2 linked regions of the Tahibacter amnicola genome follow. The protein of the gene in region 1 interacts with the protein of each later gene in a pairwise test. Links are inferred from orthologs where the notes say so. Each region holds a gene or a part of one and is shown in the gene's direction. Other genes may lie near its edges.

Evidence for each region. Proteins that work in one complex are often made in the same cells at the same time.
Region 2: the proteins of N4264_RS19725 (region 1) and def interact in binary tests that used the Escherichia coli proteins (3 or more experiments, as listed by UniProt). The link is inferred for Tahibacter amnicola from one-to-one orthologs.

What each region holds. Positions count from the first base shown.
Region 1 is NZ_CP104694.1:5,017,520-5,022,040, reverse strand. What follows is about bases 1-2,780. They hold N4264_RS19725 (aspartate-semialdehyde dehydrogenase), read left to right. Parts: upstream 1-761; coding sequence 762-1,799; downstream 1,800-2,780. Other genes in these bases: N4264_RS25665 (motility hub landmark protein FimV), read left to right, coding at 2,050-2,780; aroC (chorismate synthase), read left to right, coding at 1-697. Also shown: more of N4264_RS25665, read left to right, coding at 2,781-4,521.
Region 2 is NZ_CP104694.1:6,121,637-6,129,521, reverse strand. The notes cover bases 2,746-5,571. They hold def (peptide deformylase), read left to right. Parts: upstream 2,746-3,816; coding sequence 3,817-4,326; downstream 4,327-5,571. Other genes in these bases: rsmB (16S rRNA (cytosine(967)-C(5))-methyltransferase RsmB), read left to right, coding at 5,275-5,571; fmt (methionyl-tRNA formyltransferase), read left to right, coding at 4,334-5,278; N4264_RS24280 (LysM peptidoglycan-binding domain-containing protein), read right to left, coding at 2,746-3,601. Also shown: N4264_RS24290 (DNA topoisomerase I), read right to left, coding at 1-811; DNA-processing protein DprA, read right to left, coding at 1,107-2,267; more of N4264_RS24280, read right to left, coding at 2,447-2,745; more of rsmB, read left to right, coding at 5,572-6,576; N4264_RS24260 (DUF4390 domain-containing protein), read left to right, coding at 6,551-7,189; N4264_RS24255 (sensor histidine kinase), read left to right, coding at 7,165-7,885. UniProt on the Escherichia coli protein: Removes the formyl group from the N-terminal Met of newly synthesized proteins. Requires at least a dipeptide for an efficient rate of reaction. N-terminal L-methionine is a prerequisite for activity but the enzyme has broad specificity at other positions.

The sequences.
Region 1 (4,521 bases):
GGCCGGTGTGATCGCCAAGCGCTGGCTGGCGGAAAAGTCTGGTATCACGGTGCGCGGCTACCTCGCGGCACTGGGTCCGCACCAGCCGCGTACGTTTGACTGGGCGGCGGTTGAAGAGAATCCCTTTTTCTGGCCGGACGCCGCCATGGTGGCCGAGCTCGAATCGTTCATGGACAAGCTGCGCAAGTCCGGCGATTCCATCGGCGCCCGCGTCACGGTCGTGGCCGATAACGTGCCACCCGGCTGGGGCGAGCCGATCTACGGCAAGCTCGACGGCGAACTGGCTGCGGCACTGATGAGCATCAATGCGGTCAAGGGCGTGGAGATCGGCGACGGCTTCGCTGCGGTGGAGCAGCGCGGCAGCGAACACCGCGACGAGATGACTCCCGAGGGCTTCCTGTCCAATCATGCGGGCGGCATCCTGGGCGGAATTTCCACGGGCCAGGCAGTGATCGCCTCGATCGTGCTCAAGCCGACCTCCAGCATCCTGATTCCCGGCCGCAGCGTGAATGTCCGCGGCGAGCCGGTCGAGGTGGTGACCAAGGGTCGCCACGATCCCTGCGTGGGCATCCGTGCCACGCCGATCGCCGAGGCCATGATGGCGCTGGTCCTGATGGACCAGGCGCTGCGTCATCGCGCCCAGTGCGGCGATGTCGGCGAAATTCTGCCGAAAATTCCGGGTAAAACCGTCAAATAAGCAGCTCCGCGCGTCGACGCGGCGCGCTGGCGCACCCTTCGTGTATCAAACTGGAGAATTATAAATGTCTGCAAATTCCGCGGATCGCAAGTTCAAGGTGGCCATGGTGGGCGCGACCGGCGCCGTGGGTGAGACGTTGATCAGCATCCTCAAGGAGCGCCAGTTCCCGATCAGTGAATTCGTGCCCCTGGCGAGTGAACGTTCGGCCGGCAGCCACGTCGAGTTCGGTAACCAGAAAGTGCTGGTGCGCGATCTGGCCCAGTACGATTTCGACGGCGTGGATATCGCCTTTTTCTCCGCCGGCGGCAGTGTCAGCCGCGAGCATGCCCCCCGCGCCGCCGCGGCGGGCGCGGTGGTGATCGACAACACGTCCGAGTTCCGCTACCAGGACGACATCCCGCTGGTCGTCAGCGAGGTCAATCCGGACGACATCGCCGGCTATACCCGCCGCGGCATCATTGCCAACCCCAACTGTTCGACGATGCAGATGCTGGTCGCGCTGGCGCCGCTGCATCGCGCGGCCGGCATCACCCGGATCAATGTCGCGACCTACCAGTCGGTGTCCGGGGCGGGGCGCTCGGGCATGGAGGAGCTGGGCAAGCAAACCGCCGCCATCCTGAATTTTCAAGAATTTACCCCCACGAAGTTCCCGAACCAGATAGCGTTTAACCTGATTCCCCAGATCGATGCGTTCCAGGAGAACGGCTACACCAAAGAAGAGATGAAAATGGTGTGGGAGACGCGCAAAATCCTGGGTGACGCGTCTATCGAGGTGAATCCCACCGCCGTGCGCGTGCCGGTGTTTTACGGCCACTCCGAGGCGGTACATATCGAAACCCGCGACAAGATCACAGCGGATGAGGCTCGCAAACTGTTAGAAAGCGCGCCCGGCATCGTGGTGGTCGACGAGCGCAAGCCCGGCGGCTATCCAACACCGGTCACTCACGCTGCCGGCCAGGATCCCGTCTTCGTCGGCCGGATCCGCGAGGATATTTCCCATCCCCGTGGCCTCAATCTCTGGATTGTTTCCGACAACATCCGAAAAGGGGCCGCGTTGAACGCGGTGCAGGTTGCTGAGCTATTGGTGAAATCGTATCTGTGATCTATAGTTACGATTGTGTTATAAGGCATTTTCGAGATTGAACGGCGGCTAAATCCGCCGTCCAGTCGCCGTCCGGCAGGATGCCGGGCGTGGCCATCAGTCACGCAAGTGGCTGATTGGTCAAATGATCTTTCGGAAGCTTGGGCGCCGAAAGGGGATCGGCCTTCACACGAGTGGTGGTCGATGGATAGCGGAGTTTTAACGGATCGAATATCAGGCCACAGGCCGCTGCCACCGGGGGGCTGACCTCATGAATGGATCAAAGAAATTAACGCTGGCCGTCGCGCTTGCGCTGGGAAGTACCAACGCGCTTGCGCTGGGCCTGGGAATGATCCAGGTCAAGTCGGGTTTGAACGAGCCCCTGGTTGCCGAGATTCCGGTTACTGGTGGTCCGGATGAAACCGCCAGTCTCAGTGTCGCGCTGGCTGCCGCCGCCGATTTCGAACGCGTCGGACTTTCCCGCTCCCGCATCGTCGTACCGCTGGAATTCACCGTCGCGACGGGCGCCAAGGGCAACGCCGTGATCCGCGTGACGACCTCCGAGGCGGTCCGCGATCCTTTCCTCGACTTCCTGATCGAAGTGAACTGGGCCAAGGGCAAGCTGCTGCGCGAGTACACCGTGCTGCTGGATCCGCCCACGATGGCTCCCGCCGTCAAGGGCTCCAAGGCGACCACCGCCCCGCTCAAGGACTCCGCTTCTTCGGCCGCCACGCAGGCGTTGCCGTCCAAGTCGGCAAAGCCGTCCAAGCCGCCGAAGTCCGTTGAAGCACCCGCCACGGTGGCGGCGCCGCCCCCGTCCGCGCCATCCAAGCCAGCTGCGACGACGGCTGCTCCGGGTGAATATGGCCCGGTGGCCGCGGGTGAAACGCTGTGGGAAGTGGCGGCGGCGACGCGGCCGGACGAGAGCGTGACCCTCAACCAGGTCATGCTGTCGCTGCTGCGCAACAACCCCAACGCCTTCTACAAAGACAACATCAACTCGCTCAAGCGCGGCGCCATCCTGCGCGTGCCGAGCGCGGAAGAAATGAAGGCCGTCGGTAATGCCGCGGCCGCCGCGGCCGAAGTCCGCAGCCAGAACGAAGCGGCGCGCGGTGGTGCGGCCAGTTCGCCCACCCTCGTCGCCGACAGCGGGTCCACGCCGGCAGCGGCGACCAGTGCGGCTTCGACGTCGACGGCCAGCAAACCATCCAAGCCGGCTTCGGATCGCCTGGAACTGGTTCCGCCCAAGGCGGCCAAGGACACCGCGGTCGCTGCCGACAAGCCGGGTGCCGGCGGAACCGGCGACTCCACCACGCGCGCCGAACTGGCGCGCACGAAGGAAGCACTGGCCAGCCGTGAGCAGGAAGCTTCCGAGCTCAAGTCGCGGGTCCGTGAGCTGGAAGACCTCAAGACCAAGAACGACAAGCTGCTGGCTATCAAGGACAGCGAACTGGCGGACCTGCAGAAGAAGCTGAAGGAGCTGCAGTCCAAGTCCAGCGCAACGCCGTCTGCGACCACCACCACGACGCCAGCGGCGACGACACCGTCCACTACGACACCGTCGACCGCCACAACGACAACTGCACCGTCGACGACCACGCCGTCCACGACGACGCCTTCAACGGCGTCGACGACGACGACCGTGACCGCGCCCAAGCAGCCTGAATTCACCAAGGAAGATATCTGGGGCAGCGCCTCGGGCGAACCGTCGAAGACCCCGTCGACGACGACTGCCACGACGCCGTCGACGACCACGCCTTCCACCACGGCGCCGTCGACGACTTCGACGCTGCCTTCCGCGACGACCCCGTCGACGACGACGCCTTCCACCGCCACGACGACTCCGTCGGCGACCACGCCGTCCGCAACAACGCCGGCAACCACGACGCCGTCTGCGACAACCCCGGCGACGACCACGCCGTCGACGACTGCGGCGACCACGCCGCCCAAGCCGGCCACCAGCACGACCACGCCTGCCAAGCCGTCCACACCGGCCAAGGTGCAGCCGCTGCCCGTGGCTGAGCCCTGGTACCGCCAGACCTGGCTGCTCGGAATTGGTGGTGCGCTGCTGCTGGGTGTCGTTGGCTTTGCCGCGATGAAGATCCTGCGTCGTCCGAAGCCGGTTCCGGTCACCACCGGCGGCATGAACGAGGCGTTGGCCGCGCAGCACGACGAAGAGCATGCATTGCTCGACCGTCTGGCGCAGTACCCGGACGACACTGGCGCGCATCTGGAGCTCACCAGCCTGTACTACGCGCAGGGCGATGCGGATAAGTTCGAAGCGGCTGCGCAGGCCATGTACGCGCATATCTACGACACGGATATGCCGGAGTGGCAGCAGGTCAAGAGCATGGGCCGCGAGCTTGCGCCGCATAACCCGTTGTTCGCACCGGACCAGCAGGCGATGGCGCCGAGTGCGCCACCGCCGGCCTTCGGCGCGATGCACGAGCCCGAGCCGATGCGCTTTGACGGTTTCGACGACGTCAGCGACTTCGGCAAGGGTGCGCCTCCGCCGGCGCCGCGTCCGATCGAAGACGACAACTTCGACTTTGACCTGACTGACCGCACTATCGCACCGCCGTCGCCCGTGGCGCCGATGTCGGCCGCGCCGGTTGCTTCGCCGGTCGTATCGCGGGAGGACGATTTTGCCCTCGACCTGCCGCCGATGGATTTCGACACGCGGATCTCGGAACCCACCCGCGCCGCGCCGGTCGAGACGGCACCGCCGTCGCGCATCGACGAC
Region 2 (7,885 bases), 1.1 Mb from region 1 along the record:
GTTGCAGCGTGGAGGTCGTGAACGGCGCCGCCGGGCGACGCTTGCGTTCCTTGGACTGTACGTCGCTGACCACCAGCTCGCCCTTGGCGGCGGCCAGCAACGCATCGCGGGCGGCGTGCGCATCGCGGGCGTTGGTCAGGTCGAACTGTTCGAACTTCTTGCCGTTCAGGCGCAGCAGACGCGCGCGGAACGGCTGCGTGGCATGGGCGACGTCGGCGTCCATGCTCCAGTATTCGCGCGGGACGAAACGTTCGATTTCGTCTTCGCGCTCGACAATCATGCGCAGCGCGGGCGACTGCACCCGGCCTGCCGAAAGGCCGCGCTGCACCTTGCGCCAGAGCACCGGCGAGAGATTGAAGCCAACCAGGTAATCCAGGGCGCGCCGCGCCTGTTGCGCGTTGACCAGGTCGAGCGAGAGCTCGCGCGGGTGCTCGACCGCGTCCTTGATGGCCTTGGGGGTAATTTCCGAGAACACCACGCGGTGGACGTCCTTGCCGTCGAGCAGGCCGCGTTCACGCAGGATCTCGCTGATGTGCCAGCTGATGGCTTCGCCTTCGCGATCCAAGTCGGTTGCCAGATACAGGGCTTCGGCCTTGGCCGCCGCCTTGGCGATGGCGTCGACGTGACGTTCGTTCTTGTCAATCACCGCGTAGTTCATGGCGAACTCGCGCTCGGGCTGCACCGCGCCTTCCTTGGGGACCAGGTCGCGCACATGCCCGTAGGAGGCAAGGACGGTGAAGTCCTTGCCCAGGTATTTGTTGATCGTCTTCGCCTTTGCGGGCGATTCGACGATGAGAAGATTCTTGGCCATCGGGTCTGGCGCGTCCTCTGCGCATGCCGGCGGGCGAGCCGCCGACCGCTCTGGTCAGGGTTTGGAAAGGGCCGGGCGCTGCGGACTGCCCTCGTCTTTTTTCATCGTGCACACACGCCGCAGCGTGCTGTCAAGCCGGACTTCGGGAAGTTGTGCGGTGCGACACGGGCGATCGACCATCGTCCGGCCGGTCCGGCAGGACATCGCCGCGACCGAATGGCCTGTTGGAAAAACAATTGCAAAATCAGCGCATTGAGGTCGTGACACGGGTTTCTGGCGGCAAATCTCGGCGCCATCAGCTGCGCATATAGCGGCCGCCCCCGGCGGAAACAACCTCTCCCTGCAGTTCCAGCACCAGCAACATCGAGGAAAGCGCCGAAATACTCATGGCCGCGCGGTCGGCGAGTTCGTCCAGGCTGAGTGGATCGTGGCCCAGCGCGGCGAGAAGGCGCACATAATCGGCGTCGCGCTCGACTCCGGCCGCCTCGACAGGGGAGGCGGCTGCCGGCGCCAGCCGGGCCCGCAGCCGCTCGCCCAGGATGAGGGCCATCGGTGCCAGCTCGGCGACGATTTCCTCGCTGGCTTCGACGAGCTTGGCGCCCTGGCGGATCAGCTGGTGACAGCCGCGCGCGAGCGGATTGTGGATCGAGCCGGGGAGGGCGAACACCTCGCGCCCCTGCTCGGCCGCCAGGCGTGCCGTGATGAGCGAGCCGGACTTGAGCCCCGCCTCGATCACCAGCACCCCGAGGGACAGGCCGGCAATCAGGCGGTTGCGGCGTGGAAAGTGGCCCGGGCGGGCATCGGTGCCCGGCGGAAATTCCGTGACGATGACGCCGCTCGCGCCGATTCGCCCGGCCAGTTCCGCATGCTTGCGCGGATAGACCAGGTCGGGCCCGGTACCCATCACCGCGATCGTCGTTCCTGGCGCCTCCAGGGCGCCCAGGTGCGCGGCACCGTCGACCCCGTCGGCGAGCCCGCTGGTGATGGCAAAGCCGCCCTGGGCGAGGCTGCGGGCGAAACTGCGGGCATTGGCGAGGCCACCGGCGGTTGCACTGCGCGCACCGACCACGCCGATCTGCGGAACCCACAGCAGGCCTGGCTCGCCGATCACGAACAGGGCTGCCGGCGGCTGAGCCGTATCGCGCAGCAACGGCGGGTAATCCGCATCGTGCCAGGTGAGCAGGTGATGCCGCGGCAGGGCAAGCCAGGCTTCGTCCTCGTCCAGACGGCCTTCGTCCGGCTGCCGCAGCCAGGCCAGCGAGGCCTCGTCAATGGCGAATTCGCGGCGCAGCAGGTCGATCGTGTCCACCGCGGCAGTGGCACTGCCGGCGCGCTCGACCAGCGAACGGATGCTGACGCCGCCCAGCCCAGGGGCACGCAGCAAGGCCAGCCAGGCACGGGTTTCCGCGTTGCTGCGCGTCGGTGCCGGGGCAGGGGTATCGGGCGGGGTAGTCATACCATCCTTGGGCCACGTGGGTGCAGCGTCCAGGCTGCCGTGAAGGTGTCTCGCCGCGTAAGACACTGCGAAACGCGCTCAAAACCGCTGGCGTTCAATCCGTTGGCGCACGGTTTCGCGAACCTGAAAGTAAAACGGCGCGGACAAGCCGCGCCGTTGTGAGTCGCTGATCGATACCGTCAGTCGGGTGCGCGCAGGACGTCCTGGCGGTGCACCGGACGCAGGCCGTCCATCACCAGGCCGTAGCTGACCCGGTCGAAGGTGCGGAAGATCATCACGTGGCCGATGTATTCCTCCGGCAGGGTGACCTTGGCGTCCTTCGGGTGGAACAGGTGCTTGGCCGTGCCCTCGGTATAGGCGTAGTCGTCGTTGATCGTCTCGCCCGGCGTATAGATCGAGTACGTCTCGCCGTTCTCGACGCCGTCGGCGGCGCCGCGCGACAGTGCCACGACCTGACGCGGGCCGATCGCGTTCACCGCATCGGTGAAGGCCAGGACCTTGAAGTCGCTCGGCACTTCTTCCGGCGGGTGCGGCAGGTACTGGGAATCGTAGGGCTTGTCTTCGACCGGCATGATCAGGTCGCCGGGGCGAACTTCCATGTCGGAGTAGGTGACCAGCATCGAGCTCGGGCTGCCCTCGCGGGTAACCTGGGCGTTGCCGATGACCTGCACCTCGTAGCCGAGCACCTTCACGTCGCCGGAGAAGGTGTGCTCCATCGGACTGTGCACCCACAGCACCTTGGACTGGCCGTGCAGCGGATCGACCTCGCGCACGTGGGTCGTCGGCGCACCGCCTTTTTCCTTGGGCGGCAGCGAGTAGTACAGGTTGGTCGGCCGTACCACGACGAAACGGTCGCCTGCCTTGCCGTCGCTGTTGCGCACGTAGATCAGGTTGCCGCTGGTCCCGCGCAGCTTGTTTTCTTCGATGGCCAGGACATGCGGCAGGCCCTTGAACGTTTTCTCGTCCACGACCCGCATGTTCTTCAGGAAATGCTCGATGTCCTTGAGCGGAATCGGCTGGATGGCCTCATCCAGTGGCGAGGAGCGCACGCGCGGCCCGGTGCCACTCAGGCGATAGCGCCCGTTGAGATAGGAGAGATTGAGCACATCACCCGGATAGATCAGGTGGGGGTTCTCCACCTGCGGATTGGCCTGCCAGATCTCAGGCCAGAGCCACGGTTTCTTCAGGAAACGCGCGGAAATGTCCCACAGCGTATCCCCGCGTTTTACCGTGTAGGTATCAGGGTGGTCGGTGCGCAACTCGGCTTCGCTGACGGCGGCGGCAGCGACGGTGAGCAGCAGTCCAGCAAAAAGTGCAGGTAGTTTTTTAAGCATGGCTGCCAATTACCTGATTCCCCAAGGGCCTTGTGAGTGTAGCCTAAGAAAAATCGCACGCAAGCGATAGTCGCCGGGCGGTTAAGGCCGCCGGCCGCAAAAATCGCCGCGGCACCCCCTAAGCGGTCGATTCCGCGTAGAATTTCGGCATGTTATGCGCAGGGCGGGTATGGCTTCCGCCAACTTCCGCGCAAATCGCTTTCGAGGTATCCGTCGTGGCAAAGCTGACCATCCTGGAATTTCCCGATCCCCGGCTGCGCACCAAGGCGCAACCGGTGACTGAATTCGGACCGGACCTCAAACGTCTGGTGGCCGACATGTTCGAGACCATGTACGAGGCGCCGGGCATTGGCCTGGCCGCCACGCAGGTCAACGTGCACCGGCAGTTGCTGGTGCTGGATGTCTCCGAGGAGAAAAACCAGCCGCGCGTGTTCGCCAATCCGCGCGTGGTGGCCAAGGACGGCATCCAGACCTACCAGGAAGGCTGCCTGTCCGTACCCGGCATCTACGCAGATGTCGAGCGGGCCAACCTGATCACGGTCGAAGCCGAGGACGCGGACGGCAAGACCTTCCGCCTCGACGCCGACGGCCTCCTCGCCGTCTGCATCCAGCACGAGATGGATCACCTGGCCGGACGCCTGTTCGTCGACTACCTCTCGCCGCTCAAGCGCGAGATGGTGCGCAAGAAGCTCGAAAAGCAGCGCCGCAACGCGGCCAGCGGCTGAGGTTGGCATGAGCCAGGCTCTGCGCGTGGTGTTCGCCGGAACACCGGAGTTTGCCGTGCCTTGCCTCGCCGCCTGCCGTCAGGCAGGGGTCGAGGTGGTGGCTGTCTACACCCAGCCGGATCGCCCGGCCGGCCGCGGGCGCAAGCTCACGCCCAGCCCCGTCAAGCAGGCGGCCGAAGCCGCCGGCCTGCCGGTGGAACAACCCGAAACGCTGCGCAATCCGGCCGCCCGGGCGGTGCTGGCGGCGTACCGGCCGGATCTGATGGTCGTCGTGGCCTATGGCCTGATCCTGCCGCAGTCCGTGCTGGACATCCCGGCCTTCGGTTGCTGGAACGTGCATGCCTCGCTGCTGCCGCGCTGGCGGGGTGCCGCGCCGATCCAGCGCGCGGTCCTCGCCGGTGATGCGGAAAGTGGCGTGTGCCTGATGCGCATGGAGAAGGGCCTGGATACGGGCCCGGTCATCGCGCGCACCGTTACGGCGCTGTCACCTGCGGAGACGGGCGGTTCGCTGCACGATCGCCTGAGTGTGATGGGTGCCGAGGTACTGGCGCCTGCATTGTTGACGCTCGCGGCTGCGCGGCAGGCACCGCCCTGCGACCCGCAGCCGGTGGATGGCGTCACCTACGCACACAAGCTCGACAAGGCTGAAGCGGTGATCGACTGGCGCGACAGCGCACAGGCGATCGAACGCAAGGTGCGCGCGTTTGACCCGTGGCCCGTCGCCGAGGGTGACGTGGCGGGCGAGCGCCTGCGCGTGTGGTCTGCCGTTGCCGTCGGCGACGGCGGGCGCGGTCAGCCCGGAGACATCGTGGCGGCCGGTCGCGATGGCATCGACGTTGCCACTGGCGACGGCGTGCTGCGGATCCGCGAACTGCAGCGCGCCGGTGGGCGCCGTGTGCAGGCCGTGGACTACCTCAATGCGCGTCCCGAGCTGCGCAAGGCCATCACATGAACGACGCGCGGGCTTTGGCCGCCCAAGGCCTCGATCGCATCGTGCGCGGTGGCGTCTCGCTGCGCGCTGCGTTTGCGGAACTTTCCCCTCGTATCAAAGAGCCGCGCGACCGCGCGCTGCTGTCTGCACTGCTGCACGACGGCGCGCGCTGGTGGCCACGCTACGACGCCGTGCTGGACCGCCTCGTGCAGAAACCGCTGCGCACGCGCGAACCGCTGGTGCATGCGCTGATGGTGCTTGGCCTGGTCCAGGTGGCTGCGATGGGCATGGCCGAATACGCCGCTGTCGCCGCGACGGTGGAAGCCGCGCGTCGCCTGAACCGTCCGCACTTCGCCGGATTGATCAACGCGGTGCTGCGCCGCTTCCTGCGTGACCGTGACGATATCGAGGCCATGATCCAGGCCGATCCGGTTGCGGCATCGGCACATCCGCGCTGGTTGATGGAACGCCTGCAGTCCGACTGGCCCGGGCAGTGGCCGGCGATCATCGCGGCCGGCAACGCGGCGGCTCCGTTGGTTTTGCGCGTCAATCGCCGGCGTGCCACCGTTGATGCGCTCCTGGCGCGTCTTCTGGCGGCCGGCATCGAGGCGCAGAAGCACGCGCATCTGGCGGACGCCGTGGTTCTCGCCGAGAGCACCGACGTCACCCAGCTGCCGGGTTTCGCCGAAGGCCTGTTTTCCGTGCAGGACGGCGCGGCCCAGCTGACGGCGCCGCTGCTGGCCCTGGCCGCCGGCCAGCGCGTGCTCGATGCCTGCGCGGCGCCCGGCGGCAAGGCCGCGCAATGCCTGGAACAGGCCGATGTAAAGCTGCTTGCGCTGGATCGTGATGCACGCCGTCTTGAGTCGGTGACCGACACGCTGCAGCGGCTGGGATTGAGCGGCCGCTGCGTCGCCGCCGACGCGGCCACGCCGGATACCTGGTGGGACGGCCAACCTTTCCACCGCATCCTGCTCGATGCCCCGTGCAGCGCCACTGGCGTCATCCGGCGCCAACCGGATATCCGTCTGCACCGCCGTGCGGCTGATATCGCGCCGCTGGTCGCCGAGCAGGCGCGCCTGCTCGAGGCCCTGTGGCCCCTGCTGGCACCGGATGGTCGCCTGGTCTATGCCACCTGTTCGATACTGCGCGCCGAGAACGCGGACCAGGTCGATACCTTCCTGGCCCGTCATCCGGACGCGGTCGCCGAAACCGTCATTCCAGAATGGTTCGGGCGTGCCAGCGGCGCCGGGCGCCAGAACCTTCCGGGGGAGAATGGCATGGACGGGTTTTTCTATGCGGTCCTGCGCAAAGCCGGCTGAACGCCAGGCCCTTGCCTCCCGCGACGGTGTGTCGCGGGGCAGCGCGTTTTCTGCTCCCCTCCTGGTAGCACTTCGCGCACTCGGTGCGGCGGCGCTGCTGCTGCTCTGCGGGTGCTCGTCCAACCAGGCACACCTGGCCGTCGCCTCGGCGCGCATCGAGCCGCGCGGCGGCGCAACGGCCCTGGTGGTCGACTGCGACTGGAAGCCCAGCGAGGCCATGCTCGAGGCGCTGGACCATGGCATCGCGCTGGGCCTGCGCCTGCGCCTGTATCGCGAGCAGCCCGGCCTGATCGGCTGGCGCCGCGTCGCCAGCATCGAGCGCCACGTGGACCTCCGCTACTACCCGCTGACGCGCCGCTACCAGTTGCGTGACCTGGATATCGGCACTGTTCAGAGCTTCGGCGTTCGCGCCGCGGCACTGGCCGCACTCAGCCGGCTGGAACTGCCTCTGCGCGGCGGTGCGATGGCCGCGCAGGCCGGTGAACGTCATCGGCTGCGCATCGAGCTGGATACCTCGGCGCTGCCCGGGGCATTGCGCCTGCCGGCCCTGATCAGTCCCGCCTGGCGCCAGGATGACGTGGAGCTCAAATGGTCCGCTACCGGCGCGGGCTGACGTGGCTGACCCGACGGGTCCTGCCCGCGCTGGCGGTGCTGGCCCTGCTGGGCTGCGCGTTGCTGCTGGCCGGCGATGCGGCCAGTGGCAGCAATCGCCTGGGGCGTCTGTATCCATGGATGCTCGGCTTCGCCAGTCTCGCCTTGCTGGTACTGATTGCGGTGATCGCCGTCCGCCTGGTGCGCCTGTTCCAGGACGTGCGCCGCGAAGTGCCCGGTGCGCGGCTCACGCGCCGGCTCCTGGCCATGCTGATGGTGCTGGCACTGCCGCCGGTCGTGGTGGTGTACGGATTTGCGATCAATTTCCTCAATGCCACGGTCGATGCCTGGTTCAACGTGCGCCTGGAGCAATCGCTGGACGACGCACTGGAAGTCGGGCGGCTGTACATCGACGAACGCCTGCGCGTCACCGAGGAAGCCAGCGCCCGGCTAGCGACGGCCCTGGCCGATGTGCCGGAAGGCGACACCCAGGCGAAACTCGACGAGGTGATCGACGCGCTCGCGGCGACGGAGCTCACCGTGTTCGGCGACAACGCGACGGTGATTGCCACCGCGAGCTCGGATCCGCGATTTCTCAATCCCGCGTACCCGGATGCCGCCACCCTCATGCGCCTGTCCGGCGGTGGTCGCTACGCCTCGGCCGAACCGATCGGCGAAACCCTGGTGCTGCGCGTGCTGGCGCGTGTGGGCGAGGCCA